DNA from 2 places in the Tumebacillus lipolyticus genome. Region 2 is predicted to be linked to the other one. Evidence: riboswitches for the same ligand, from Rfam matches in the RefSeq annotation. Region 2 holds a riboswitch; the other holds the start of a gene.
The links. Region 2 has a riboswitch for thiamine pyrophosphate ahead of thiE (thiamine phosphate synthase). Riboswitches for the same ligand answer to the same signal wherever they lie in the genome.
Positions count from the first base shown of each region.

Region 1: it holds a riboswitch for thiamine pyrophosphate, as region 2 does, so the genes downstream of both, ACFSOY_RS17805 (ECF transporter S component) here and thiE (thiamine phosphate synthase) in region 2, are expected to answer to the same signal.

Region 1 is NZ_JBHUIO010000011.1:313,217-327,887, forward strand. It holds gene ACFSOY_RS17790 (ATP-binding protein) at 1-444, shown strand, start outside; gene ACFSOY_RS17795 (energy-coupling factor transporter transmembrane component T family protein) at 485-1,231, opposite strand; gene ACFSOY_RS17800 (ABC transporter ATP-binding protein) at 1,224-2,921, opposite strand; gene ACFSOY_RS17805 (ECF transporter S component) at 2,923-3,504, opposite strand; TPP riboswitch at 3,586-3,688, opposite strand; gene ACFSOY_RS17810 (glutaredoxin family protein) at 3,767-4,015, opposite strand; gene ACFSOY_RS17815 (hypothetical protein) at 4,183-4,485, shown strand; gene ACFSOY_RS17820 (MFS transporter) at 4,503-5,720, opposite strand; gene ACFSOY_RS17825 (FeoA family protein) at 6,045-6,278, shown strand; gene ACFSOY_RS17830 (FeoB small GTPase domain-containing protein) at 6,310-7,101, shown strand; gene ACFSOY_RS17835 (nucleoside recognition domain-containing protein) at 7,134-8,492, shown strand; gene ACFSOY_RS17840 (hypothetical protein) at 8,625-8,876, opposite strand; gene ACFSOY_RS17845 (YlbF family regulator) at 8,965-9,414, shown strand; gene ACFSOY_RS17850 (aldo/keto reductase) at 9,463-10,326, opposite strand; gene ACFSOY_RS17855 (DUF4397 domain-containing protein) at 10,448-11,416, opposite strand; gene cls (cardiolipin synthase) at 11,519-13,000, opposite strand; gene ACFSOY_RS17865 (hypothetical protein) at 13,059-13,268, opposite strand; gene ACFSOY_RS17870 (phosphatase PAP2 family protein) at 13,334-14,332, opposite strand; gene ACFSOY_RS17875 (hypothetical protein) at 14,348-14,671, opposite strand, start outside.
Region 2 is NZ_JBHUIO010000002.1:585,684-600,354, forward strand. It holds gene ACFSOY_RS02155 (hypothetical protein) at 410-574, shown strand; gene ACFSOY_RS02160 (DUF2642 domain-containing protein) at 1,437-1,736, shown strand; gene ACFSOY_RS02165 (thiazole synthase) at 2,264-3,043, opposite strand; gene thiS (sulfur carrier protein ThiS) at 3,075-3,278, opposite strand; gene thiE (thiamine phosphate synthase) at 3,275-3,910, opposite strand; TPP riboswitch at 3,994-4,112, opposite strand; gene ACFSOY_RS02180 (hypothetical protein) at 4,156-4,659, opposite strand; gene ACFSOY_RS02185 (YhcN/YlaJ family sporulation lipoprotein) at 5,304-5,861, shown strand; gene ACFSOY_RS02190 (ATP-binding protein) at 5,901-7,655, opposite strand; gene ACFSOY_RS02195 (response regulator transcription factor) at 7,652-8,374, opposite strand; gene ccsB (c-type cytochrome biogenesis protein CcsB) at 8,445-9,638, opposite strand; gene resB (cytochrome c biogenesis protein ResB) at 9,635-11,131, opposite strand; gene ACFSOY_RS02210 (redoxin domain-containing protein) at 11,137-11,682, opposite strand; gene ACFSOY_RS02215 (YhcN/YlaJ family sporulation lipoprotein) at 11,840-12,397, opposite strand; gene ACFSOY_RS02220 (pseudouridine synthase) at 12,446-13,165, opposite strand; gene ACFSOY_RS02225 (peptidoglycan recognition protein family protein) at 13,259-13,600, opposite strand; gene ACFSOY_RS02230 (spore maturation protein) at 13,706-14,242, opposite strand; gene ACFSOY_RS02235 (nucleoside recognition domain-containing protein) at 14,239-14,671, opposite strand, start outside.

The sequences.
Region 1 (14,671 bases), on a different contig from region 2:
GTCGGTCAGCGCATCCATTCGGTGGCAGACATCATCTCCTCCTTTGCCATCCTGCGCAGCGTGACTGTCGAACATCAGAGCGAGCATGACCTGATCATCGCAGGCGATCCAGAAAAGCTATCGCAGGCGCTGATGAACCTGTTCAAAAATGGCATCGAGGCGATGACGCAAGGCGGCACGTTGCAGATCCATGCGCACAAGCGCGGTCACTCGGTACAGATCGAGGTGATCGATACGGGTGTCGGCATGTCGGCGGCAGAACTCACGCGGCTGGGCAACCCGTACTACTCGACCAAAGAGATGGGCACAGGGCTCGGGCTGATGGTCACCTATCGGCTGATCCATTCGATGAACGGACAAGTTGGCGTAAAAAGTGAAAAAGGAAAGGGCACGCGCTTCACGCTGACCTTTCCGCTCCTCGATAAAAACGCTCTTCCCGATTGAGGGAAGAGCGTTCGTTTTACATCGGCAGAATCTGTTTGCTTTAGAGCCAGGCGAGCACCGCGATGTTCGCGCCTAGCAGCACGACCAGATAGATCGCATCGCGCCGCCCGAGGGCGACCTGATGATAGAACGTGCGATTCCTCGACCCGTCAAATCCTCGCGCTTCTAGGGCGACCGCCACCCGTTCCGCCTTGCGAATCCCTTGTGCCAACAGCGGGATCGTGTAGCGGAGAAACCCTTGCACCTTCCCGCGCAACCCAGGCATGCGCACGACGCCGCGCACGCGGTGAGCCGCTTTGATCTGGGCAAACTCCTCTTTGAACAACGGCAAGAAGCGAAAGCCGGTCAGCAGTGCATAGGCGAGCTTCGGCGGAAGCTTGCACTGTTGCATCAGGCTGAGGATGAACTGCGTGATGTCGGTGGTCGCGGTGAAGAGAAACCCGTAGCAGACGAACACCATCATCCGCAGGCCGATGTTCAACCCGTTTTGCAACCCTTCTTCCGTAAAGCGAATCCAGCCCCACTCCCACCAGACGGTCTCGCCCGCCCCATAGGCGGCGAGCATCCAAGTGGTCGATAGGAAGATGATCAGGAAGGGGGAGACGCGGACGAGAAACGTCTTCAGCGACACTTTGGCGATCGTCAGCGTGATCAGCACCGGAATCGCCAACAGGTAGAGCGTGGTCAGCGGATCACGGGAGAAGACGATCAAGATCATGCAGATCAGGTGCAAGAACAGCTTGACCGAAGGATTGACGCGCCCGACGAAGCTATCGTTTTCAGACACAGACGATCTCCTCCTTCCGCTCCTTGCAGCGGCGTTGATACTCGTGTGCGAGCGGCTCGGTCAGCGAAGCGCGCTTGAGCAGATCGGGACGCGAGAACAGCTCGTGCGCCGTTCCATCGAAGAGCAGCCCCTGCTCTGCGAACACGAGCACCCGCGATGCGGTGCTCGCGACCAGTTCGACATCGTGTGTCGCCATCATCACCGTCGTGCCCGCCGCATTTCGCTCGCGGATGCGTTCGACCAGCTCGCGGGTCGTCGCCGCATCCTGACCGAATGTCGGCTCGTCGAGCAAGAGCAGCTCCTGATTCTTCAGCAGCATCCCCGCGACGCTCAAGCGACGCTTTTGCCCCTGGGACAGGGTGAACGGGTTCTTTTGCGCCACCGCTTGCAGGTGAAAGTCTGCCAGCAGTCGCTCCGTCTCCCGCTCGACCCGCTCCTTCGGCCAGCGCGCCAACCTGCCGCCGAACGCCACCTCGTCAAACACCGTGTCGGCGATAAACTGGTGCTCCGGATTTTGAAAGACAAACCCGATGCAGTCATACAGCGCGTCCGATTTGTACTTCCCAAGCTCGATGCCTTTTAGCAGCACCTGCCCGCTCTTCGCCGGCAACAGGCCGCCGACCATCTTCAAAAACGTGCTTTTTCCCGCTCCGTTCGGCCCCATGATCGCCACCCATTCGCCCGGCTGAACGCTCACGTTCACATCCGACCAGACCGCTTGCCCATTTCGATAGCACAGCTCTGCATCGCGCACCTGCAACAGCGGTTCCCGCCCGCTGTGCTGGCCCGCATCGGACGGGCTGACCGGAGCTTTCGTCGCAGGCTCCGCACCCAAGAGCTCAGCCTGTATCCTCGCCCCTTCCACATCGCCCGCCTCGCGATTCCCCGCTCGCCACTGTCGCTCCAAGCGCTGCGACAGCTCGTGCTGCGGGTCGTCGAGCAGCTCTCGCCACGTCACCGGCCACATCCGCGGCGTCCAGATGCCGTAGCGTTTGATCGCCTCCTGATGATCGCGCAGCACCTGCTCCGGCTTGCCCGACCCTTGCAAAGCGCCGTCGGGACCGAACAGAAACACCCGGTCGATCCACTCCATCACGCTCTCCAGCTTGTGTTCGATCATCACGAGCGTCTTCTCGCCCCGCAGGCGGGCGATGTCCTGCAACACCTGTCCCGTGTTTTCCGGGTCGAGCTGTGCGGTCGGCTCGTCAAAAAACAGCACATCAGGCTCAAGCGCCAACAGGCAGGCGAGCGCCAATCGCTGTTTCAGCCCGCCGGACAGCTCAGCGATCCGCTTGTCGAGCGGCAGATCCAACCTTACCTGTCGCATCAGCCGCTCGATCTGTTCGCGCATCTGCGCAGGCGGAACTTGCCGATTTTCCAGGGAGAAGGCGATCTCATCCTCGACGGTCAGCATGCAAAACTGCGCATCAGGGTCTTGAAACATCACGCCGACGCGGTCGGGGCGGTACACCTCCCCTTTCATCCACGCTTCGATCGAGCGGGGGATGATGCCGGAGAGCACCTGCGCGAGCGTGCTTTTGCCACAGCCGCTCGGCCCGAGCAGCAGCACCGACTCTTTTTCAGCAATCCGGATCGAAATATCTTGCAGCGCGGGGGTATCGCGGTCAAAAAATTGTACAGACACCCTCTCACAGCCGAGAAAGGGTGTCTTATCTGTCAGATTCAACATGTTAGAAGGGGTTCTCCATCTTTTGACGGATGATCGCGTAGTTGTTCAAAACCCCCGTTTTTGCCAGCAGATCGACGATGATCTTCGCCAAGAGACCGCCGAGGATCGCGCCGGAGATCGTGCGCATCGCAATCTTTGCGATCATCGGCCCGGTCGCAAGCTCCGCCAAGCCGCCGGTCAGCCCCTCGAACAGCAGGCTGGCAGCCGCAGCAGCCGCCCCGCCGAGCAGCATCGTGCTCACGTTAAACTTCTGGTAGCGGAACAGCGCGAAGATCAGCTCGGTCGCAACGCCCTGCGCCAAGCCATAGAGCAGGACTTGCAAGCCCCACGGGCTGCCCATAAACAGCTCGCCCGAAGCGGCAGCCATCTCGGCGATCAGCGCCACGCCCGGCTTTCGGACAATATAGGCGGCCAAAGGGCCTGCGATGAACCAGGTGCCGTAGATGATCTCACCACCGCCAGGGAATACCCCGTCCAGCAGGTAGTACAGGGGCGCCCAGGCGATGTAGATAAACCCGCAAAGCACAGCAAGGATGACCGTAATCATGATTTCTCTGAAATTGACGACATAACTATTCTTCATGTCCCATTTTCCTCCTCGAACAAAGCGACAATCGCATAAAAAAAACTTCTCCCGAAAACCGGCAGAAGATGCGTACACGATCGTTCAATGCCGTCACTTCCTCACGCCGGTATTACCCAGGATCGAGTGAAAGGGTTAGCACGTTCGTGCTTCTCAGCCATCATTGGCACCCCTAGCAACTGCGCTTCATTCAGTTTTGACTTCCTCACCCATTGTAGTGGAAGGACGAGCTTCTTGTAAAGCTGGATTCTCGTTCCTCCTCCTATTTTCTTTCTTCCAGATAGCGTCGCAACCAGTGCTCGGCGATCTTCGAGACGAACGCCTCCTCCCCGTCGACGTGCAGGACAGGGATTTTATCCCAATATTTTGCATACACCGCCTCATCGCAGGTGATGTCAAACTCCTCCACCTGCAGCGGGTAGGTCGCCCCCACTCGCGCGAGGATCGGCTTCACCTTATCGCACAGCGTGCAGCCTTCTTTTGTAAACAGCGTAATTCGAAACTGTCTCATTCGATCTTCCGACTCCTTCGATCTCTCTTAGGGATACTTTACCATTCATTTGCTCATGCTACCAATAGATCGTCCAGCTGTGATGATCAAAACTTTTTCCGCGATCATCAGCCCGCTGCTGAAGCCGATCTGCAAGCATGCTGTACATCTATCAAAGGAGCGTTCCGATGCGTCTATTGCTGATCGCGGGGATCATTCTGCTCCCGCTGGTGCTCTTTGCCCTGCGCAACGCGCGCATCGCCAGGCTGTTCGATCTGTTGGCTGCCGTCGCTGCGCTGCTCTTTTTGATCACCTCTGGACTTAGCGTTTTGGAGATCAAGCAGATGAACACCGAGTTCACCACGCACATCCATCAGATCTTCAACAATCTGATCTTCCTATCCGCCGCGGGCTACATCGGCATCTACAGCGTCTACCGCCTGCTGGGGTGCACCTTTCCCGCCCGACAAGAAAACGAGCCTTCCCGTTGATCGGGAAAGCTCGTTTTTCATACTTCTGCCCCTTTGGTCGCAGCGCTTGGGCTCTCCGCTTTGCGCAGGCGACGCATCGAGAGCAGCAAGGTGGCCAACGCGGTGGCCAACCCGCCATAGATGAAGATGTCCCGCACGGAGAACCACGTTTCCACCACGCCAGCCAGCGCCATCGATCCGACCGTTCCCGCCATGAAAACGGTGTTGTAAAACCCGAGCACGCGCCCCATGTACGCCTGCTCCGCCTCCGTCTGGATGATCGTCGCCGCCGAGATCATCGCCATGACGGAGAACATCCCGATCATCACCAGCGTCAACCATTCTGTGTAGAAGGAGTTGGTCGTGCCGAGCACGGCGATAAAAATCGCGTCGACCAGGATGCCCACGCGCACGATCAGCAGCAGATCCAGCTTTTTGCAGAGGTTGAGCGTGGCCGCTCCGGCTGCCAGCCCGACTCCGATGCCCGCCTCCAGCCAGCCGAACTGCAAATCGCTCACCTTGATGATGTCCTTCGAAAAGACGACGAGCAACACGTTGAACATGCCGCTGGTGATCATCGCGGTGAACATGATCGCCGTCGCATTCATCACGCGCGGCAGCCTCACCATGTAGCGCGCCCCTTCGCCTAGCTCTTTCCAGAATTGCCTGTCCTTTTTCGCCCCGGTGTTCTTCGATAGTTGCTTGGCCGAGACGGACAGCAGGGTCAGCGTTGTCGCCGAGTATAGGAAGGTTGCCGAATCGACGATAAATGCGGCGGTGTACGACCAGAGACCGATGACGATCCCTGCCAGCACCGGGCCTGCGATCGCCATCGCCTGCATCGCAGTCTGAATCTTTGCGTTATAGCCGAGCAGCTGGTCTTTCGGGAACAGCTGCGGCACCAGCCCGCTCTGCGAGGTCGAGGAGACAAAACCGACCATCGCCGTCACAAAAGTCAGCGTGTAGATCCAATACACGTGCGGCAAAAACGGGATGGAGAGCACCACGCCTGCTCGGATCAGCTCACAGGTGATCGCCAGCTTGCGCTTGTCCAAGCGGTCGATCCACACGCCCAGAAACGGGCCGAGCAGTATCATCGGTAAATAGGAGGCGACCATCACCTGTCCGACGCTGAGCGCCGATCCTGTCTTCGCATAGATCATCAAGGATAGCGCCAAGAAATGAAACGTATCGCCCAGTTTGGAGATGGAACGTCCCGTCATCATCAGCCAAAAGTTGCGTTGTAATTCTGTCATCAACCGTTGCCCCTATTGCATTTATTATCAGAACCTTATAGTAGTATGGGATATAATAACACACCTGTCAACCTTATCAAGAAATTCTTTCGCACAACTGCAAATTATTCTGTTGCACCAGAAAGATCTTCGTATTATAATTTTCGGTAAAGAAAAAAGTTTTCCCTCACGAAACTTTTTTGAGGGTATCTAAAAGTCTGATGTCACCAACCTATCTCCTCGGAAATAGAATGAAAGTGCCATCTTTTTTTCAGCCAAAATGTTTCCCTAAGGAAACATTTATCCTTCATAGATGATGAACGTCGGGAAAGGTAGGGTTTGAACATGGAGACAATTCCACTGACTCAGCTTGCGATCGGAGAGCGGGCAAGGGTGATCTCGCTGCTCGCCACCGGTCAGCAGAGACGGCGCATGCTCGACCTCGGGCTGGTTCCGCAAGCGATGATCGAGGCGCTTCGCAAGAGCCCTGCTGGCGACCCGGTCGCCTATCGCATTCGCGGCGCGGTGATCGCCTTGCGCCGGGAGGAAGCGTCGCTCGTCACGGTCGCGCGCATCTGAACAATCCGTTTGGCAAAAGGGGGTATGCAACATGTCATCAACCGGATCACCTCGTGAGGCGCACGTTGCCCACATCGAAAGGTTCGGCATTCAACTGCAGACGCCAGACGATCTGATCATCGGGCTGGCCGGCAATCCAAACACCGGAAAGAGCACCGTCTTTAACGCCTTGACCGGATTGAACCAGCACACCGGCAACTGGGCGGGCAAGACGGTCGGCAGCGCGATCGGCCATTTTCACCATCAGCAGCGCTCCTTCACCATCGTCGACCTGCCTGGCACCTACTCGCTGCTGTCCCAATCGGCAGACGAACAGGTCGCGCGCGACTTTGTCTGCTTCGGCAATCCGCACGTGACGCTCGTCGTCACCGATGCGACCAACTTGGAGCGCAACTTGAATCTCGCTCTGCAGGTGATGGAGGTGACCGATCGCGTTGTCGTGGCTGTCAACCTGATGGACGAAGCGAAGCGAAAAGGCATCCGCATCGACATCGACAAGCTTCAGGCGGAGCTCGGAGTGCCGGTGATGCCGATCGCAGCTCGCAGCGGAACTGGGCTTGCCGAACTGAAAGAGATGCTGTTGCAGGTGGCGATCGGAGCGGTCAACCCGACGCCCAAGCCGCTCACCTATTCGGAAGAGGTCGAGCGGACGGTCGCCGCGCTGCTCCCGCAAGTCGAACCGCTGGTGGCGGGCGTCCTCCGTCCGCGCTGGGTGGCGCTGCGCCTGATCGACGGCGATGATTCGGTGCTCGCCGCGCTTGTGCGGTATACGGAAGAGCGCCCAACTGTCATCCAAACTGGCAAGGTGGTGGTTCCCTCATGACCTCTGGACAAAATCAACAGCTCAAAAAGCTGATGGAAGACGTGCAGCAACAGGATACGGCGCACCTGCGCGATCAGATGGTCAGCGACATCTATTCGCGCACAGAATCGATCGTCGCAAGCGCGGTGCTTCTGCCGATGCACGAAGAGCAGATCGACTTCGACCGTCGGCTCGACAACGTGCTGACCTCAAGATGGCTCGGGTTCCCCCTGATGCTCCTGTTGCTCGGCACCGTCTTCTATATCACGATCGCAGGCGCCAATGTCCCATCCGGCCTGTTGGCCGACTTTTTCTTCTGGATCGAAGGCTATCTGACCTCTTTCTTTCTCTGGTTGGGCACACCTGCCTGGGTGCATGGCGTGCTGATCGAAGGGCTGTATCGCGGCACCGCCTGGGTGGTTTCGGTGATGTTGCCGCCGATGGCGATCTTCTTCCCCGTGTTCGCGATCCTCGAAGATTTCGGATATCTGCCGCGCGTGGCGTTCAACTTGGATCGCTTTTTCAAGAAGGCGGGCGCGCACGGCAAACAGGCGCTGACGATGAGCATGGGATTCGGATGTAACGCAGCGGGCGTGACCGCATGCCGCATCATCGAGTCGCCTCGCGAGCGGATGATCGCGATCATCACGAACAACTTCGTGCCCTGCAACGGGCGCTTCCCGACGCTGATCACGCTGGCCACCTTATTTATGGGCGGGGCGGTCGGGCTCGCCTACGGCAGTCTGGCGGCGACCGCCATCGTCGTCTGCTTGGTCTTGGTCGGCCTGGTGACCACCCTTTCTGTCTCCTGGCTGCTGTCCAAAACGATGTTGCGAGGGGTTCCATCCCATTTCACCCTGGAGTTGCCCCCCTATCGCAAGCCGCAATTTGGCCGCCTGCTGATCCGTTCGGTCTATGACCGCACCGCCTTTGTGCTCAAGCGAGCGGTGATCGTCGCAGCACCTGCTGGCGTGGTCACATGGATTCTCGCCAACATCCAGATCGGAGATGTGAGCATCTTGCAGCATGCCGCCCTGTTCCTCGATCCGTTCGCACGATCGATCGGGCTGGACGGCTACATCCTGATGGCGTTCATCCTCGGACTGCCGGCCAACGAGATCGTCTTGCCGATCTTGATCATGAGCTACCTGTCGACAGGCGCGATGACCGAGCTCGACTCGATGGTCGATCTGAAAAACCTGTTCCTCTCCTACGGCTGGACGTGGCTGACCGCACTTTGCATGATGCTCTTCTCACTGCTGCACTACCCGTGCGGCACGACGATGTGGACGATCGCCAAAGAGACGAAGAGCACCAAATGGACGCTGGTCGCCATCCTGCTGCCGACGTCGATCGCGCTCGGCGTCTGCTTCCTCGTCGCACAGACGGTGCGCTTCTTCGGCTGGGTGTGACCGCTCGCAAAGAGACCCTTCATCAGCAAGGGTCTTCTTTGCGTCGGTTCACCCTCTGTCAGCTCGACCACGCTTTTGCTGATGACCTCGCCGCATCGAGCGCGGGCGAGACACTGTGCTGAGCGCGGGCGATCAGATGCGCTCCCGCCGCTTGAGCAGCTTGTGGATGCGCTTGAGCTGGATCAGCTCGCGAACTTGTGATTTGATCACCTTCATGATCGTCTCCTCGCTCATCTGGGCGATCGTCGCTTCCCCGTGATGGCGAACGGTCGCGGCGAGCAGGTTGTTGAGGAAGTCGCAATAGTCCTCGACCGAGTGTTCAAACGCTAAGTGTTCGGACAGTTCCACCGCGTATTGTCGCAGTTCTTTTTGCAGGCGTTCCAAGATTTGACCCTCCCTTTTTTGCACGATCCGATGTAGAAATGGACATTATAGAGTACAATGTAGCTATGACAAAGGAGGTTTTGTCACAGTGAGAACTGTTCAACATACATCATCGGCAGACGTGTTGGCCAAGGCGGACGAGATCGCGGCGCTCCTGATCTCTTCGGAGGAGATGCAGCGCTTTCGGCAAGCGGAGGAGAAGATCACCCATCACGGCGATGCGCAAGCGCTGTTGTTTGTCGTCAAGGCGAAGCGCAACCAATACTCGCAGCTCTCCCTGCGCCACGGGTTTGAACACCCGGCGGTGATCAAGGCGAAGCAGGAATACGACAGCGTCCTGCAGCAGATCGCCCAGATCCCCTTGATCGATGAGCTGCAGACCGCGCAGGAAGACTTGAACGATGTGGTGCAGGGCATCCTGCACACGCTCGTGTCGTCTGTCGCCAACATGCTCCCGCTGGAAAAGGGAGAAGAGCCCGGCGGTGCGGCGAGCGGCGGTTGTGGCAACTGCTCCTCCGGCGGCTGTGGACGCCACTGATGATGTGCAAAGCGAAAGCCAGCAGAACCTGCTGGCTTTTTTCTTTGGCTACTGGGCTCGTCTGTACCAGGCGTCTCCGCCCCACTCCTCCGCCTTCCACGGCAGAGTCTCCGGGGTGGCCAAGTGCATGATCTCCTTCCAGAACTCCAGCCGCTCCAGCTCCGACATCGGCTGGAAGCTCTCGGCGATCGCGAGGTTCTTCTCCAACTGCTCCATCGTCTCCATGCCGACGATCGACGTCGAGATCGGAAGCGACAGCGTGTAGCGAAGCGCTTGCTCATACCAGGGGCCGAGCTTTCCGAGCGCGAACACTTTCATGCCGATGATCGCCATACCCTTTTCAAGCGCGAGCGGCACAAACTCGTGGGCGAACGAGTAGATGTGATGATCGAGCGCCGAGAGCGCGACCAACGCGCTGTCAAATTCGTAGCGGCGAATCGCTTCCACCAGCACCTGAGGGTTGGTGTGCCCAGAGATCGAAAGCTTTTTGACGATGCCCTGCTCCTGCGCCTCGCGCAGCGCCTGCAGCGCTCCCCCCTGGGCGAAGCAGGCGTCCAGCTCTTCGATCGTCCTGATGTTGTGCAGGCGCCACTCTTCCACATGATCGGTCTGCAACCGCTTTAAGCTGCCTTCTAGGAGGCGCCAAGAGCCGTCCCGTGTGCGATCGCTCGTCTTGGTGGCGATCATCACCTCGTCGCGACGCCCTTTTAGCGCGAGCCCGAGGCGGGTTTCGGACTGGCCGTCCGAATAGCTCGGCGCCGTGTCAAAATAGGTGATGCCGCGGTCGATCGCCCGGTTGACGATCTGGATCGCCTCCTGCTCGGAGCAATTGTGCTCATCGACGATGCGTTGTGCGCCGAAGCTGAGCAGCGGGACCTGCCAGCCAGTTCGTCCAAACGGTTGTTGTATCATGCGTCCTCACATCCTTTTCCGTCTATCATCCAGTAGTTAGCATTTCTCTCTCCTCAGCAGGATTCCCTTTTTTCCAAGAAAAAGAAGCCCTTTCGTGAGGAAAGAGCTCGATGTGCCTGCGCTATACTTCCGGAATCAATTCGGAGGAAAGCTTCGGCTCGCCTTTGGCTAGGCCGACAATATAGAGCGTATAGGTCACACCCGCATCGAAGCGCATCTTCGGCAGGCGAAGGACGACATCCTTCTTCCCGGCCAGCCGCAGCTGCAGGTCGCGCCGTCCAGGGGTCACCTGCAAGTAGGGTGATTTCTCTTTATAGATCAGGTGGCTGATCAGCACTTTGCCCGACGGCAAGGTGATATCGACCGCTGGGGTGTTCGGGGAGAGGTGCACGATCTTCAGGCGAGCGAAGCCCGGTTTCGTCTTGCTCGGTTCATCCTGGAAGACGAGCGGGCGGATCTCCCTTTGCATCCCGGCGATGGCGAGCGTATACGTTTGGCCCTGCCCGGCGGTCAGATTGGAGTCGATCAGCGCCCCCACCTGCTTGCCATACGGAAAGACCTGCACGCGATGCCGGCCTGGCGCGATGCGGATATAGTCGCTGATCCCTTGAAACCTGATATCTTCCGCCACCTTTTTCCGATCGATGTAAACGTCCACACCTGGCGTGTTTGGCGATGCGTGGAAAAAGCGGACGCGCGCACCTGTGGGCTGACCGACAGGCTTGACGACAGGGATCGCTTCTGGCGGAGCGAACTCGGCAGGAGGCGCATTCGGCCCTGTCGGCTGATCGAGCGGGATGGGAACCGCATCGGTGATCACACCGCTCTGGGGGATCTGCTGCTCGATCTCCCCCTTAAACTGAGCGTTCATCTGTTCCAACGCTTTATCGAGCATCTCCTGCATCTGCTCTTGCGTGGTGGGACGCGCGAGCAGCGAGCGGACATCTTCCTGTTGTGCCTGAAGCAGCTTGCACGCTTCCTGCATAAATTCATACTGATTCTGCTGGCTCTGCTGTACCAGATCGACCAGCTTCTCAATTTCCCGAGCCAACGGCTCATACGGAGCAAATTGCCGTTCCTCTCTGTTCAAAACCCCAAACCTCCTCGAAAGGGCGTTATCGGTACTTCCCGACTTCCCTTCCAAAGTATTAACCGATCTGGGCATTGGTTCATAAAATGGGCGAAAACTCCCCTACAACAGCGGAGAGAGCAACCGTGCTCCCGACTCTTTTAACCGCTCGGGAAGCGGCCTGTTCCGAAAGCTCGCCAGCTCCACCTGCAAGCTGTTCTGCAAATCCTGTTCAAAATCACCCTCCAACCGTCTGGCAAACTCCCGACTGTAAAAAAATGCGCCGATCTCGAAGTTCAGCAGGAAGCTCCGAATATCAAAATTTGCCGATCCGAGCACGGCGATCTCATCATCGACCAACAGCACTTTGGCGTGCATGATTCCCTTTTGGTATTGATAGATCTTCACGCCCGCATCCAACATTTCGGAGAAGTAGGATCGTGAAGCCCAATAGGTCAGCTTGTATTCGGGCACCCCTTGCACGATCAGCCGCACATCGACACCGCTGAGCGCAGCCGTCTTCAGCGCCATGATGATGCTGTCATCCGGAATAAAGTAGGCGGTCTCCAGAAAGATTCGCCGCTCCGCCGTCGCACAGGCGGCAAAAAACATCTGGCGAATCGACTCGAACTCCGCATCTGGGCCGCTGGGCACGATCTGCACCAACATGTTCCCCACCCGCTCCGCGCGCGGATAATATTTCGCCGCGGTGATCTTTTCTCGCGTCACAAAAAACCAGTCGTTCAAAAAAGTCCGCTGCATCACCTGCACGCTGTCTCCGCGCACCAAGAGATGCGTGTCCCGCCAGTATCCCAGCTTCGGATCGCGGGACAGATACTCATCCCCGATGTTCATGCCGCCGAGCAGTCCGACCTTCCCGTCGACCACCACGATCTTGCGGTGATTGCGAAAGTTTAACCGATTGGAGAGGAACGGAAACCGGACGGGGAAAAACACAGCTACCTTGATCCCCACATCCCGCATCTCTTGAAAAAAGGAACTTTTGGTTCCATGCGAACCGAGCCCGTCGACCATCACTCTGACCTCGACACCCTCCGCCCGTTTGCGCATCAACAGCTGCTGCGTATCTTTTCCGATCTGATCATCCTTGAAGATGTAGTACATCAGGTGAATGTGATCGGTCGCCTTTTCCAACTCCTTAAACAGCGCATCGAACTTCTGCTGTCCATCTGTGAGCACCTGAAAGTTGTTGTTGTTCGTCACCGGAGACTTCGCGTTGTTCAGCAGCAGGCGCACCAGCCGTTGTTTCTGCTCGACATCGTATCCGAACAGCACCTCGTCTGCGCTCAACTGCTGCAGTTGGCGTTGTACGATCGACTCCAGTCGATCCCCCTCCAGGTGTTTATGCTTAAACAATCTTCGCTTTCTCACGCTGCTTCCCAGCACGAGGTAGAGCAAAAAGCCGAGCAGAGGCAGCAGCATCAGCACGATCAACCAGGCGACCGTCTTGCTCGGATTGCGATTTTCTAAAAAGACGAGCGTCCCGAACAACCCTAACTGCACCAGCCCCAAACAGATAATCACGATGATCCAGATGACTGTCCTCACCACCCCTGTCGTTCCCGATCTTTCTAGTATGCACAAAAAAAGCACCTCCATGTTCGGAGGTGCAACAATTGCACAAAACGCTCAAAACGCTCGCTCACACGAAGACGTCGATCTTCTGACCCGCGACCGAGTGGCTCCGATCCTTTGCCACCGATGCGGTGACGATCGTCTCCTTGATCGCGTGAACCACCACTTTTGACCCGTTTGTCAGCGTCGAATGATAGGCATAATCATGTTGCACATACTTGACCGGATGCCGTTGCATCGCCGGTTGGTGGGAAGATCCCCCAATCCCCTCTACCATCAGCTCTCCCCCTGTTCCCTCATTCAGAATTTTATCAAAATTTTAACACATTCAAAAGGGAGTGTTCAACTCATTTTTACAGGTGAAGAGACTGCCCGCTCTGTGCGCTGGCGCTCTCGCCTTGCTCGCCACCAGCCGTTCCACCTCATTCCGAAATAGCACATCGCACTGGCGAGCAGAATGCCAGCGATCACATCGATCGCATAGTGGTAGCGCAGATAGACGGTCGAGATCAAGATCGAGACGACCAGCGGCGCATAGACCCACAGGAGCTTGCGGTAGAACTTCCCGACATAGAACAGCATCACGCAGGAAATCGCGGTGTGCAAGGAGGGAAACACATCCCGCGGGACGCTCAAGTCTTCCTGGATCACGACCGAGTTTTGCAACGACGTGAGCGCCCCACCGCCCAGATCGACCGTAAACACATGTTGCAGCGCATAGAGCGGCCCGACAGCCGGTACCAGCGTGTAACAGAAATAGCCGAGATAAAAACAGAACAGCACGCTGGTCACGTAGGAGGTGACCGCCGTTTTCGACTTGAGCATCATCAGCAACAGGGTGAGAAAGATCATCGGAAACCAGATCATGTAGACAAAGCTAAAGAAATCGGTCGCCAACGGATGGATCCACTGTTGCATCCACAGGACAGGTTGTTCGCCAAAAATCCAGCTGTCGATCGCCATCAGCCAGCCGTCTCGATCGACCGGGGAGAACAGCGGAATGTAAAAGTTGAGCGCCCGATAGATGATCAACAGCACGCAGAACGGCAAGAAGATCCGCACGCCATTCCACGTCTGCATCAGTCCCCAGCCGATGCTGCGATGCTTCCACCAGCCGAAGCTGACCAAGAACAGCAAAGCGGCCAAGATCGCCTTGGGAATGAAGTCCGAATAGATGTTCCAAATCCAGATCACCGGCTGATAGTGCCAGCCCGCCTGCCCTTGTAACGCGTCAACATCATCCCCATAGGCAAAAAACAGCGACAGGGCGATCAGGGAGACCACGATGCCCACCAACTCGTATAGTTCGAGCTTTTTCAGCCCGCGCACGATGCGTTTCAACCCGTTCCCCCTCTTCTATTGCAACACCGTCAGCTTCTGCTCGACACCGAGCTCGCGCAGGCGCATCTCGACGAGCGATTGCACCCGCGTGTCCAGCTCCTCATAATATTGATGCTTAGGCAAAGCTAACAGCTCAAGCGTTTCATCATATTTCGCCCAGATCATCCAGTCCAGATCGTGCAGCGACTTCTGACCTTCGATCAGTGAAAAGCGAAGGGTCGCATGCTCGACCGAGCGCTCCTCCTCCTCTTCGCGCTCGTGCAGCAGCTCGACCTCCACCGCGAGCCCTTCTGACAGCAGCTCTGTCGAATAGCTGGCCGCCACATCCTGTGCGATCAG
Region 2 (14,671 bases):
TGCCCACCTCTTTTCTGATCGATGAGTCCTATTCTAGCAGGACACTCTGCCAAAATCCATTAGAGCACCCATATTTCCGTTTGAATCCGTATAGTCAAGGATGGAAGGTTGATCTTCCTCTGTTTCAAACCGACTGATTCCGTTTGGATTCCGTATAATCCGTTTGCACACACAAGACCCTGTTCGGATGAGCGGGGTCTTGTGTGCTGCTTTTAATAGAAAGCGACAGAAATATCCAGTTCATTGAGCCAGGTATTTTCTGTCCGCTGAAGGAATTATTCATCTTTCATTCTCTACGAAAAATAGAAAGAGAGTCCATTCTTTCTGCTATTTTTTCAAACATAAAATAAACATTGAATTTTCATAAAATTCATTATATTATAATTATATAAAAAGGAGGATTGATATTATGAAAAAGAAAATCATCCTTACTGCTTTGCTTGGTGCTTCCCTGTTATTGACTACTTCTTCCGCGCAAGCAGCTCCGTCATACAATTGTGAAGGCGGATGTGGCACTGGTGGAGGTGGTGGTGGTGGCGGCGGGACAATCCCCCCATCAAACGCTTATATATAGTATAGAAAAATCCCCGCTCAAACGAACGGGGATTTTTCTATGCTGACTTTCTTGTTGGAACCGCATCATCCATGAAGGGTTCGATAGGATTCTGGTTGCAAACCAGTGTCATACGGCTGTTTGAATCAGATGGATTGACCTTCCATGCAGTCGGGCCAACTCCTACGTCCTCCGCTCTGATCGGCAGAGGTGGTTTGAGATCACCGTTTAGTGTGTTCGGATCACTTGGAACAATCTCGACCGCCATGTAGGGTCGCCTAGTACCACATCGCCGATCAGAGGATCGGTAGGGTCGCCAGCCAATGCTAACGGACCTGGCGGTACCTGCTCACAAGTGATGCCATTCGGAACGCCAGGTTTGACCTTATCTAAGTGCTTCATTGGACCTGACGGCAACACCTCTCCTACGATGTACGGGATCGGTGGCGCATAAAAGTGTCGATAGCCCTCACGAGAACTAAAAACCATTTTTTATCATACAGAGCGTGCGCCTTGAACCAAGCTTTTTAGTCAAGCATAGAATGCAAGACAATGATCGAAATGGAGGGAAAGAAAAATGGATGGTTGCTTCGGTCATTTCACCCGTTGGGCAGTTGTATTTCTGATCATCTTTGTTCTGTTTATCTTGTTGATCCCCAACTGCTACCCTGTTCAAACGACCAGCATTCAATGCTACTAAAAACATCTGATAAACGGATGTGAAGCGAGGGGTCTTTAAGATGTATGGAACTTTTGGTTCCCTAACCCGATGGGCAGTAGTGTTTCTGATCATTTTCGTTCTATTCCTTCTGCTCGTGCCAGGCACAGGAGTCCATGGCACCTATTAGATTTCTTACCCCATCCTTTTAAGGAGGTGAAAGATTTGGCTGTAAGTCCTCAATACGCACGTTCTCTTGTAGGCCAGTGGGTAGATTGCCAAACCCCCAGTGGAATGCGTACAGGAATCCTAAGGGAGGTGCGTCCTGACGGTATTGTGCTGGATATGCAAGGAGGAAACACTGCTGGCTATGCAGATGGTCAAAAGGAATTGGAAGTTGAATATGCTGATCAAGGAGCTGAGTCGCAACAGGAGAATGTGTTTTTCCGACCCTTTTTCAACCCATTCTTCTTCATCCCGTTTTTCCTGCTCCTTGCAATAAGGCGGCGCAGATTCTTCATATAAGACTTCCCAAAACGGTGGCCAATTTTGACTGCCGTTTTTTCTTCTATTTTAAGGTTTCGCCAGATTCTTTTTTGAACTATCAAAAAGGCAGAGCAATTCGCTCTGCCTTACAATTCTCTGCCTGCGTGACCGTCTACACCGTAGTATGATTCCGACAAACATCGAACCCCCTACTACGGTTCTTCTCCTCAGCTCAACTCATGTCTTAATAAGCGCCGCCATCGTGACCTGGAATGAGCAAGATGAACAGTACAAAGATGATCAGAAAAACAACAGCCCATCGGGTAAACCCACCGAATTGTCCGTACACGTCATTTCCCTCCTTTATTGTTCCTCCAACAAATTATGCTGAATCTCTTCTTCTTGGAAAGGCTTGTGTGCTTAGCAACTCAAATCCATAAAAAAAGGGCCTCATTTCCGAGGAACTTAGGTTTTACCATCTTTTAAGCCATTCTTCGTTTGTGTGATCAAACACAAAAAAGCCCCGCCAGAAGGCGAGGCATCCTACAATTACCACAAGAAAAGAACTACTCGATCATCATCTCCATCGGCGAGGATGCATTCGCATAGCGCTTTTTCGGGATGCGCCCAGCCACATACCCTTTTCGACCCGCTTGAATCGCCAGCTTCATCGCTTCTGCCATCAGCACCGGATCTTTCGCGCCTGCCACAGCTGTGTTCAACAACACGCCGTCCGCGCCCAGCTCCATCGCTACAGCCACATCGGCAGGCGAACCGACACCAGCGTCGATGATCACCGGGACTTTGCCTTCGCACTCCTCAATGATAAAGGACAGGTAATGCGGATTGAGCAGGCCGAGACCGGAACCGATCGGAGAGGCTCCCGGCATGATCGCATGCGCACCCGCCTCAATCAGATGGCGCGCCAGCATCGGGTCATCAGACGTGTAGGGCAGGACGATAAATCCTTCCTTGACCAACATCTCGGTCGCTTTCAGCGTGCCGATCGGGTCGGGCAACAGCGTGCGCATGTCGCCGATGACCTCCACTTTGATCATGTCACACAGGCCGGACGCTTTGGCCAGTCGGGCGATGCGCACCGCTTCTTCTGCCGTCTGCGCACCCGCAGTGTTCGGCAGCAACGTATATTTTTTCAAATCGAGACGCTCAAGAAAGTTCGGGTTGTCCGGATTGTCGATGTTCAAGCGACGAATCGCAAAAGTCAGGATCTCCGTCTCCGACGCATCGACCGCCTGCTGTTGGATGTCAAGGTCGGGGAACTTGCCCGTGCCAAGCAAAAGTCGTGATTGGAACTGATAGGAGCCGATTTTCAAAATGTCTGCCATCGTTCTCGCACCTCTCTCTTCGTAGTATCCTCTAGAAGCCACCGCCGACAAAATGAACGATCTCAATCTTGTCGCCAGCCTGTACTCGCGTCCCCGCATAAAGATCGCGGGGCACGATGTTCAGATTGTGTTCGATGATGATGATTCGCTCGTTTAAACCGAAGTGGCTGACCACATCGGCGAGCGTTTGCACGCCTTCGAGTACCCGTTCTTGTCCGTTGATCAGCAAGTTCATCCCTGTGCCCCCCTCTCGTGATCGACGAGTTGACGCATTCTCCTCGCCGTCGCTTCCACATCGCTGCTGGCGATGATCGCCGACACGACCGCAACGCTCGACGCACCACTTCGAATGATCTCCGCCACGTCATCCTCTTTGATGCCGCCGATCGCGACGATCGGAAGCGAGACGTGCTCCCGCACCTTTTTGACTCCTGCGGGCCCGACGACCGGTTCGGTGTCCAACTTGGTCATCGTCTTCCGCATCGGACCAAGCCCGATATAATCCGCCCCGAGTCGTTCCGCCTCCATCGCCTCCTGCACATTGTGCGTGGAAAGCCCGACGATCTTTCCTGGCCCCAAGATGTCGCGTGCAGCCTGAATCGGCAGGTCGCTCTGTCCGAGGTGTACACCGTCCGCATCGACTGCGCGCGCCACATCGATGCGATCGTTGACGATAAAAGTGACGTGAAGCTCCCGCGTGATGTGACGAATCAGTCTCCCCGCTTCGAGCAACTCGCGACCGGTAAAGTCTTTTTCCCGCAGTTGCACACAATCCACACCGCCAGAGATCGCGGCGCGAATCACACTTTCCAGCGAACGGCCGTTGAGAAATTGATGACCAGTGACCAGATATAATCTCGAATCCATCGTTCCACCTCAACCTCTGAGCTTGAAATAAAAAAACCGCCTCTGAACGCACAGAGACGGCTCCATCACACTCGTAGATTTGCGTGTTGGCCATCCCGCTTCCCTACGCTGGCATTACCCAGTCGATTCAGGTTCCAAGGGTTGAAGGGCACAAAGCCTTCTCTCAGCCTCCTCCATTCCGGAAGCACCCCTAGGGGATTACACGCTTCTCATGATACCATCGGTTCCCTGCCCTGACAAGGCTTTCACCGATTAGACTTTTCATTCGATAAGATTGGGAGCGCTGTCAAACTAAACCCGATCACCTGATCGGCAAACAGGGTGAGCTGTGACAGCTGCTGTTCACGATCATAGCTATACACCACAACATCCCGCAGCGAGAGGATCGGCGCAGAGTCGATCAGTTGCAGACTCTGCTCCTCCTGCTCCCAAAGGGCGAGCAGATCACTGCGCATGTGAGTAACCATCGATGCTACATCTGGAGAAAGATCGCCATTTGCCTGCTTCCTATAGCTCTCGGCGTAAGATGGCCGAATCTCGCACAATGTGCCTTCAAGCTGCCCGCCAGCGGTCAACAGCATCACTCGCGGCTCGCTTCCTTCCAGCTCGAAGCGCTTGATCAGCTTCGCAAGCGCAGCCAGCGTTAGCCATTTCATGGAAACGCGACCTCGCATCGCGTTCGGAATCGTCGGTCCCTCTGGAGTCGACCCCTGATCGTTTCCTCGTTTTTGCTCCTGATCGTTCGTCATTTGCGCCTCCATCCTGTACGCCTTCACAAGATAGCATGCCCAAATCAGGACAGATCAGTGCGCGATCACAGCTACAGTCGTCAGATCGACCTTGATCGGCTTTTGGTAAGCGCCAAGAAACATCATGCCGATCACACCGATACAGCAAAGAATAAGTGCAGTTCGCTTCATAGGATACACCCCCACCATTACATTGTACTGAAGGTGCTCTTTTTGTCTAGTGCGCCTTGACAGATTCCCGCTGGACGATCAAACGATGTCGTTTTTCTCCTCCTCGCTTGTCGAACTTCTGATCGATCGGGCGACATGTTCCAACAAAATTACACAATATTTTGAATTGTTTCACGTGAAAACAAAGTTTAGCAGATGTATTTTACACCATATCTACCTTTGCTTGTCCGATAGATTCCCACATAGGAGGGACTTTTGTACCCGTTGGCCCACCAGTCCTCACGAAAGCGAGCGGCCAGACACCCCGCTTGAAATTTGCTGTCGAATAGTTTGCCATAATACACCCATGACATGTTGTGCGATCTCCTTCCACCGTGGTTTCGCTTTTACAGCATTCCCCTCCCCCGCTATAAATTTTCACGAGAGCCGCATTTTCTTTCTGTGCAGACTAAACGAAAAGGAGGGTGACAATCATGCGCGTAAAATCCCTAGCAGCCGGATGGCTTGCCCTGCTGCTCGCATTCAGTTTGGTCGGATGCGGCAAGCAAGGGGCGCTCCCAGAGCGAGGCGTCGGCGAAGCTCCGACTCGATCAACACCTGCCGAAAAAACGCCCAACCGTCAACAGGTCAATGAAACGCGGTCGCCAAATTACCAAGTTCGAGCGCCACAGATCAATGTAGCAGGAGGTCAAGGACAGCAGACTGCAGAACAGCAAGCGAAGGTCATCGCCGAAACTGTAACCCGCATTCAAGGTGTGGAACGAGCTTCCGTCTTGGTGGCTGGCAAGACCGCCTTGGTCGGCATCGACCTAAAATCGAACATCACCGGCTCGATGATCGATTCGATCAAGTTTTCGGTCAAAGAGGCGGTCGAGCGCAGCGGCAACGGATACCGAGCGGTGGTCTCGGCAGACCTCGACACCGTCACTCGCGCCCGCGCCTTGATTCGCGATGTGCAAAGCGGGAAGCCGGTCGAAGGAATTTCCAACGAGATTGCAGACATCGTCTCTCGATTGATCCCCGAAATGTAAAAAAGTGGTGTTCCGAGTTTGCTGTCGGAACACCACTTTTTATTTTTCGATCGCCTCGCGGGGCAACAGCACATTAAATGTGGTTCCCTGTCCAGGCTCACTTTCAACCACAATATCTCCATGATGGCTTTGGACGATGTTGCGGGTGATCGAAAGTCCAAGTCCTGTGCCACCTTTGCTGCGAGTGCGCGCCTTGTCCACTTTGTAAAATCGATCCCACACATAGTGGAGATCCTCAGGCGGTATTCCTTCACCTGTGTCGCGCACGCCGATCTGTACCACCGAATCTTCACGCGTCAGCAGCACGGTGATCGTGCCGCCTTGCGGTGTATGGCGAAACGCATTGTCCAGCAGGTTGGTAAACACCTGCTCCAGCCGGTCGCTGTCGCCCAGAACCACCACCGGTTGTCCAGTTTCCGCTCCTGTCAACTGCAGGGTGACATGTCGCTCGTGCGCAATGGTTGTAAACTTGCGAACCACGCGGCGAAGCAGGTGGTTCATGTCCACTTGCTCCACGTTCATCTGAAACTGGCCTGCTTCCAGCTGAGCCAGATCGAGCAGATCGTTGACCAGACGGCGCATGCGATGCGTCTCATCGAGAATGATGTTGGTCAGCTCTTCCCGCTGGACCGGATCATCGCCAAATTCGTCGAGCAGCGCTTCCGAATAGCCTTGCATCATCGCCAGCGGCGTGCGCAGCTCATGAGATACGTTGGCGATAAAATCTTTGCGCATCTTGTCCAACATCCGCTCATCTGTGATGTCGCGCAGCACCGCCACGACGCCGCGCAACGTATCGCCGTCCTTCTCATAAAGCGGCGCCATCGTGATGATGAGGATGCGCCCTTGCCAATTCAGCTCATCCACCACGGTCTGTCCGCTCTTCATCACCTGCTTCTCGAAAGCGAGCAGATCGATCGGCAGTTGCTTATCGGAAGGATTCCCGATCTCCGCGAGCTGCTGGGCGCGAATGAACCTACGTGCAGGCGGGTTGGCGAGCGTGATCGCCCCGTTAAGGTCGGCAGAGATCACCCCATCTGTCATCGAGGTGATGATCGAGGCCAACTGCTCTTTTTCCCGCTCCAGGTCGTCGATGTTTTCCTCCAACTTGTGGGCGAGCGTGTTGATCGTCAGGCCGAGCTGCCCGACTTCATCCCCGGTCACCACCTGCACTTTGCCACTAAAGTCGCCCTGCATCATTCGCTCCGCCACCTTGTTCATCTGCACGATCGGAATCGAAAGGTTGCGCGAGACGACAAAAGCAAGCCCGGTCGCCAAGACGATGCCGAGCCCCGCTGAGAAAAAGAGCAGATCCTGCACGCGCTCCATCGCTGTCGATGCGGAGATCGGTTGAACGACATAGAGCAGACCGTTGATCTGCCCCTGGCTCACCAGCGGCTGAAGCACCCAGAAGTTGAGCTCCTTCTTGCTCTCATCCGCATTCCAGCTCGGCTCATACCCTCGTTCGATCACCGCATTCCCATTGCGAAGCGCCTTTAACTTCTCAAGCGACAGTTTGGCGATCAGTTGGTCGCTCTGCGGTGGCTGAATCAGATTGACCACCGCATTTTCTTCCAGTGCGAGCTCCTGCAGGATGATCAGTGCCACATCCTGACGGTAGTTGACGATCACATCTGCCATATGATTGGTTCGCATCTGAAGTCGATCCTGTTCCGCCTGATAGAAGTAGGAGTCGAACAGCTGTTCCAAAAAGATTGAGAGCAGCAGCAGGACGACGGTGAACAGCCCGATGATCGTCAGCCAGAGCTTGCCGGTGACGCTGTTCCGAATCACTCAGCCACCTCAAACTTGTACCCGACTCCCCAGACGGTCACGATCATCGAAGCCGCGACTTCGGACGCTTTGCCGAGCTTTTCGCGCAGGCGCTTGATGTGCGTATCGACGGTGCGCTGATCTCCGTAAAACTGATAGTTCCACACATCGCGCAGCAGCTCCTCACGAGAAAAAACCTTCTCCGGGCGCTGGGCCAGATAGCAGAGCAGCTCATATTCCTTCGGCGTCAAGGACACCTCTTCCCCATCGCACAGCACGCGCCGCGCATCCATGTTGATCGTCAGGCTCTTGAAGGTCAACACAGAGGAGACGGAGGCGGGAGCTTCTTTGTCAGTCGCAACCATCGCCCGTTTGAGCAGCGATTTTACGCGCATCACCAGCTCGCGAGGCGAGAACGGCTTGACCACATAGTCGTCCGCCCCCAGCTCGAAGCCGTGGATGCGGTTCATTTCGTCACCAGCTGCGGTGAGCATGATGATCGGCACCTCGTTGTTCTGCTGACGAAGCGCTGCGCACACATCGCGGCCATCCATGCTCGGAAGCATCAGGTCGAGGATGATCAAGTCATAGTGGTTTTCCAACGCCTTGTCCAACGCCACCTGACCATCCTCCGCCTCTTCTACATCGAACGCGTTACGCTCCAGATACATCCGCACCAGACGGCGGATGCGCTCCTCATCGTCAACGACTAAAATCTTCGGATTTTTCGTTTGCTCCATCTGTTTCACTCTCCCCGAATATAACGACAAGCCACCGCTCCTACTTGGTGACTTGTCTGTCTTTGTTCGATTATGCGTAGGCGTGCAAGCCTGAGATGAGCAAGTTGACCCCGACCAGCAGGAACAGGATGACGACAAAACCGGCGACTGCCATCCACGCGGTGCGCACACCTTCCCAGCCTTGTCGCAATCGCAGATGCAGGTAGGCTGTGTAGTACAGCCAGGTGATCAATGCCCATGTCTCTTTCGGGTCCCAGCTCCAGTAGGAGCCCCACGCCTCTTGCGCCCAGATCATCGCAAAGACGAGCGCACCGAGGGTGAAGACCGGGTAGCCGATCGCGACAGCTCGGTACGAGAGCTCATCGAGCATCTCCTCATCGAGTCCGCGCACCCAGCGCGAGATGACGGCGACGAGCGGCTTTCTGGCGATCAGTCTCAAGATTCCGTACAGGACCAGCGAGCCGAGCACCGTCCAGATGATCGTGTTGAACTGAATGGCAGAGTCGGTTCCCTGCATCCAGCCTGGCGCGTTAAACAGCGGCAAGGACACGCCGAGCAACGTGGTCAGCGAGCCGAGGTCGGTGCCGGATGGCCCCGCGATCGGCGGCATCTTGTACAGCTGTGCCGCCCCTTCGGCCGTCTGCGCGATCACTTCGTAACCGCCGATGCGGAAGCTGAGCGAAATCGCGATAAACGAAACGAGCGCTGTGAAAAGATAGACGATAAACTCCAAAAACTTTGCCGAGCGCGGCTGTTTGGCCAGATCTGTCACGACGAGCAGATACATCAGGCCTGCCGCAAAGGAGATGGTCAATATCCCTTCGCCGAGCGCTGCCGTCGTCACATGGATGCTGAGCCAGTACGATTGCAAGGCTGGAATCAGCGGTTTGACCTCGCGCGGGAATACGGACGCATACGTCAAAATGGTCAGACCGACCGGCACGACAAAGGCACCGAGGCCGGGAACTTTATAAAAGAAGTTGATCACTACGAACGCTAACATGATTGTGAACGCCCAGAAGCTCATATACTCGAACATGTTGGATACGGGTGTAAACCCAGCACCAACCCCGCGGGTGATCATCGCCGCGATGTGCATCAGCACGCCGGAGATGGAAAAGATGTACCCCCACTTCGTCCAGATGTTTGCCTTCCCGGCTGCGATCTTCATCTTGCGCCCGGTCACACCGAGAACATAAAGGATCGTAGAGATAAAATAGCAGACGAGCGTCGCACCAAAAAAGATGCTTGAGGCTGTCATCATTTTTCAGTTCCCTCCTTCCCATGAGGAGCATCAGATTGTGGTGTATCCTGTTGTTTTGCTTGCTGTGCCGCCTTTTTTTTCGCCTTCGGTTTGAAGGTGACCGGGTCGATCCCAACCGTTGCGATCAGCTTGTTAAACTCTTTGTTCAGGCCGATCCAGTTCTTGTTGGTGTTGGCCCCGATGTGCAGCTCCCCATCCTCTAGTCTAGCCCAAATGCGGCGATGTTGGTAGTAGAAGCAGAGCACCAGCCCCCAGAGAACCACCGCGCATCCCGCATAGACCACCGGGATTCCGAGATCTTTTTGCAGATGCAGACCGGTCATGTTAAACAGTTCGACCTGCACCAGTTTCAGTTTGAACTGATACTCTTTCCCCAGCATCTCTTCGACAAACGGCGCGAGCGGCATCATCCACTGCGTTTGCCCTTCCATGCCCGGCTTGGAGATCGAGAGTTGAAGCCCTGGGTTGTACGGATCGCGGGAGTTGGTGTAGACGCCTCCCTTTTCTGGCTCCACCTTGATGTCCGGATAGTAGTTGATCATGGTCAGCGTATATTCGCCCACCTGATAGGAAGGTTGCGGATCATCGAAGTTGATGTCAAAAGTACCATACGACTTCCCGCTCGCCTTGTCGGTCAGCTCCACTTTCCCACGTTTGAACATCGGGTTGGGATCATATGAGTTCTGGAAGATCAGGGTATTGTTAAATTTGAGCGGTTCGTTGACGATCAGATGCTTCGTGGCCTTTTCTTCATCCCCGACATAGACGGCCACATCTGTCTCATACTTTTTGACTCGCGTCTGTGCATCATCATAAAACTCCAACGTAAACCCGTTGTTTTGCAGGCCGAAGCCGACATCCTCGATATACTGACGCTCGCCCTGTTTCAGCCAGACCATCCCCGAATAGTACGCGCCGGGGATCAGCCGAACGAAGACGCCGGCGATGATGATCAGCAGACCGATGTGGATGATGTACGCGCCAAATCGTGGCAAACGCCCCTTTTCGGCGAGCAGAGCGTTCCCCTCGCGGCGAACTTTGTAGCGCTTCTTTTTGAACGCTTCAGCGAGCTGGTCGATGCGCGACTGATCAGCCTCCGATTGGTTGGCATAGAGACGATCGCCGCGGATGGCGATCACCTTGCGCGCGATCGGCTGATTTTTCAGCGATTTGTAGAGCGGAATCACGCGCTCGATCGAGCAGATGATCAGCGAGATCGCAAGCAGGAGGACGAGCGCGAGGAACCACCAAGAGTTGTACATGTCGGACAGCCCTAAGCGGTAGTAGAGGTCGCCCATCTTGCCATAAGTATCCGCATAGTAAAACTGCGGGTTCGGACTTGGAATCGCGTTCTCCTGCGGATAGATCGTACCGATGATCGATGTAACCGCCAGCAGAATGATGATGACGATCGCGACTTTTACGGAAGCAAAGAAATCCCAGATGTGGTCAAACAGGCTCTTTTGCTTCTTCTTCTGAGTTTCTGCTTGCACTTGCTTCATCTCCCAGCTTCAAGTAGCGGCTTCACGATGCCCTCGATGTAGGAAAAGGACATCGGCGTCTCCGCTTTGTTGCGCAGGATCCCATCGCGGTCGACGAAAAAGGTGGTGGGAATCGGTCGAACCCGATACAGGTCGGTGCCCACCTTTCCATCTGTATCCAACAGAATGGGGAAGGTCAAACCGTACGTATCGGCAAATCCTTGGATCGGAACCTGCTTCTCTTTCAGGTTGAGGCCAAGCACGACCAGCCCTTGATCCTGATAGGTCTTGTAGGCTTGTTCGATCGCAGGCATCTCCTGACGGCAGGGTTCACACCAAGAAGCCCACACGTTGACCATGACCACTTTCCCCCGATAGTCTGACAGCGAGACCTCTTTGCCGTCCAGCGTTTTCAGAGTGAAATCGGGCGCTGTATTGCCCAGCTCTAAGGATACCACGTTATCCTTTTGGTTGAAGTTGATCACGGCAGCCATGATACCCAGCGCCGCGATGAGCAGGACCAAGATGGTGATGATCTTGGTTCGGTTCAGTTGGTTCGACATTCTCTACACCCCAATATCAGTGAAAGACTTCATTGATGAACATCCACAGCTTATTATACAGGAATGCATTGAAACACAGCTGCACAGATCATGACAACTTTATGAAATAAAGAAGCCTGTCCCATTCAGGAAAGGCCTCCAGCGCAACATCATTCTATCAAGATCCGGTCACCCAAGACCGGGATTGTCTCACCTCGCGGAATTGGCCCTCATAGCCGTCGAGCGGCAGACCGCCTTCAAGTGCGCGCGAATAGTCGCTGATCACCTGCACCGCTCGTCGATCGACCGTGATGTAAACCTGGGCGATCGATCTGTCCATCTGACGAATTTTGGCTGAGATCGCAGCTGGCAGATCGGACGGTAGCTCCTCCACCCCCGAGCTGGTCACACCCACATAAACACTTTTGTCGGCCACGATCACCGCCGCGCTTTTCACCGCTGAAAGCGATGCTAACTCATTGGCCATCCCGTGTGCCGAATAGGGCTTGCGGGAGCTTGTGCGCACCGCAGAATTGCGCGGATCGGCGCTCAGCTGTCGATCTTCGGCAGGCGGTCTGTAGCCGCTGTACGAACGCACGCCTTGGTCTGCGCGCGTCTCGTTCGTTTCGCGAGCCGGTTGTCTGGTGTAGTCGGCCGACCGATTGCAGCCGAAGAGCGCGGTACAAAGCGAGAGTGCGATGAGCGATGTGGTCGCATATTTCGCGTATCGATTCATAGGGAGCCTCCTCATAAGCAGATTCACTGCTCATAGGTTGCCCGCTGTTTACCGTTTGATTCCAGCGACTGCGAAGAGACGCTCCACTTCGAGCGGCGTGAGGTTGCGCATCTCGCCGTAGCGCAGCCTGCCCAGCTTGAGGAACGCCACCTGCATGCGGTGCAGCGATTTGACCGGATGGCCGATCGCCTCCAACATGCGGCGGACCTGACGATTGCGCCCTTCATGAATCGTGACCTCGATCAGCGACTCGTCCGCTCCTCTCTCCATGATCCGCACCTTTGCCGGCGCAGTCTGACCGTCTTCCAGCTCCACTCCGCTTGCGAGCTGCTTGGCTCGCTCACCGCTGACGACGCCTTTTACCCAAGCTCTGTAAGTCTTCTCGATCTCATGGCGCGGATGCATCATCGCGTTGGCCAGATCGCCATCGTTGGTCATCAACAGCAATCCTGACGTATCCAAGTCGAGACGACCGACCGGGTAGATGCGCTCTTTGGCGCCGACGATGTCGACAACCGTCTTGCGCCCCTGCGGATCGGAGGCGGTGGAGACGACGCCGATCGGCTTGTTCAGCATGATGTAGATCTTCTCTTCCGCTCCGATCGGCACTCCGTTCACCTCGATGCGATCTCGCGTCGGATCGACCTTGGTGCCGAGCTCCGTCACGACGACTCCGTTCACTTTTACCTGCCCTGCTGTGATGATCTCCTCACATTTGCGCCTGGACGCAACCCCAGCTTGAGCCAACACTTTTTGCAAGCGCTCCATTTGATCCATTCTCCGTCACTCTCCCACACGTTCTTCCTTTGCTCACTCATTCTAAAGAACTTGCAGGGCAAAATCAAATCCCCCGCATCGGGGTCAATGCGGGGGGCGGTCGATCCTTATCTTCAGTTCGTGCCACGGAAATTCTTCTCCTGGACACTGATCACCATGCGCGATCAGACGCTCCGGATCAAATTTAAATGCGGACGCCAGCCGCAACACCAGTTTGACGAGAACAAACATCTGCTCTCGCACAAGACCTGTGTTTGTGACCGGAACAGAAAAATCCCCTTCCACACAAACATGAATGTGCTCATCATCTAAAAAATCTTGAGACGTCACCACCGTCCCGTCTTTGCACACGTAAAAATCAAACCCGGCCCGAGTCCGTGCGGGACATGCAGAATCGTGCAACACTACGCCTGCAAATTCTCCCATTCGAAGCATCCCGCCCTTCTGGATTCGCATCCAACCGCATCTGGTAGTAACAGCATCATATGCAAAGGGGGGTTGCCAAAGTGAACGACATTCCGCTGGAATGCTCTAGTGAAAGAGGAGACGCACGACGGCGAGCGACGCGATGACAGAGGCCAGATCGGCGAGCAGTCCAACTTTCACCGCATACCGTGCGTTGCGGATGCCAACAGCCCCGAAATAGACGGTCAGCACGTACAGTGTGGTGTCAGATGCGCCCTGCATCGTGGAGGCGAGCTTGCCCAGAAAGGAGTCGGGGCCATGCGCTTGAAAGATATCGGTCATGATCGCCATCGAGCCAGACCCGGAGATGGAGCGCAGCAGTGCCATCGGCAAGAACTCTGGGGGCACGCCGAGGGGGACGAGCAGCGGATTGAGCCCTGCGATCAGAAGTTCTAACGCGCCCGATTCGCGGAAAACGCTGACAGCGACGAGCATGCCGACCAGATGCGGCATCAGCTTGATCACCGTCGGCAGTCCGCCTTTTGCCCCGTCGATAAATGTCTCATAGACGGGAACTTTCCGAAAAAAATAGGCATAGGTCGGGATGAACGCGATCAGGACGGGCAGCGTCCAGGCGGCGATGATCTGCACGAGGCCCATCATCGCCCGCCACCCCATCTCTTGCGCTCGCGCTCCCGATAAAAGCGGTCGAGGATCACGGCGGTCGTCGTCGCCAACAGCGTGGCGAGCAGCGTGCTGACCACCACCTCTGTCGGTTGGGCCGATCCGTATTGCATGCGAAGTCCGATCACCGTCGCTGGGATGATCGTAAGCCCTGACGTGTTGATCGCCAGCAGCGTGCACATCGCGTCTGTCGCCCGCTCCTTGTCAGGGTTGAGCTCTTGCAGTTCACGCATCGCCTTCAGGCCGAGCGGTGTGGCCGCATTGCCCAGCCCGAGCATGTTGGCGCTCATGTTCGCCACGATCGACCCCATCGCCGGATGGTCCTTCGGCACAGACGGATACAGAAAGCGAGCGAGCGGATAGAGCACTTTTGCAAACGATTGCACCAGTCCGGCCACCTCTGCAATC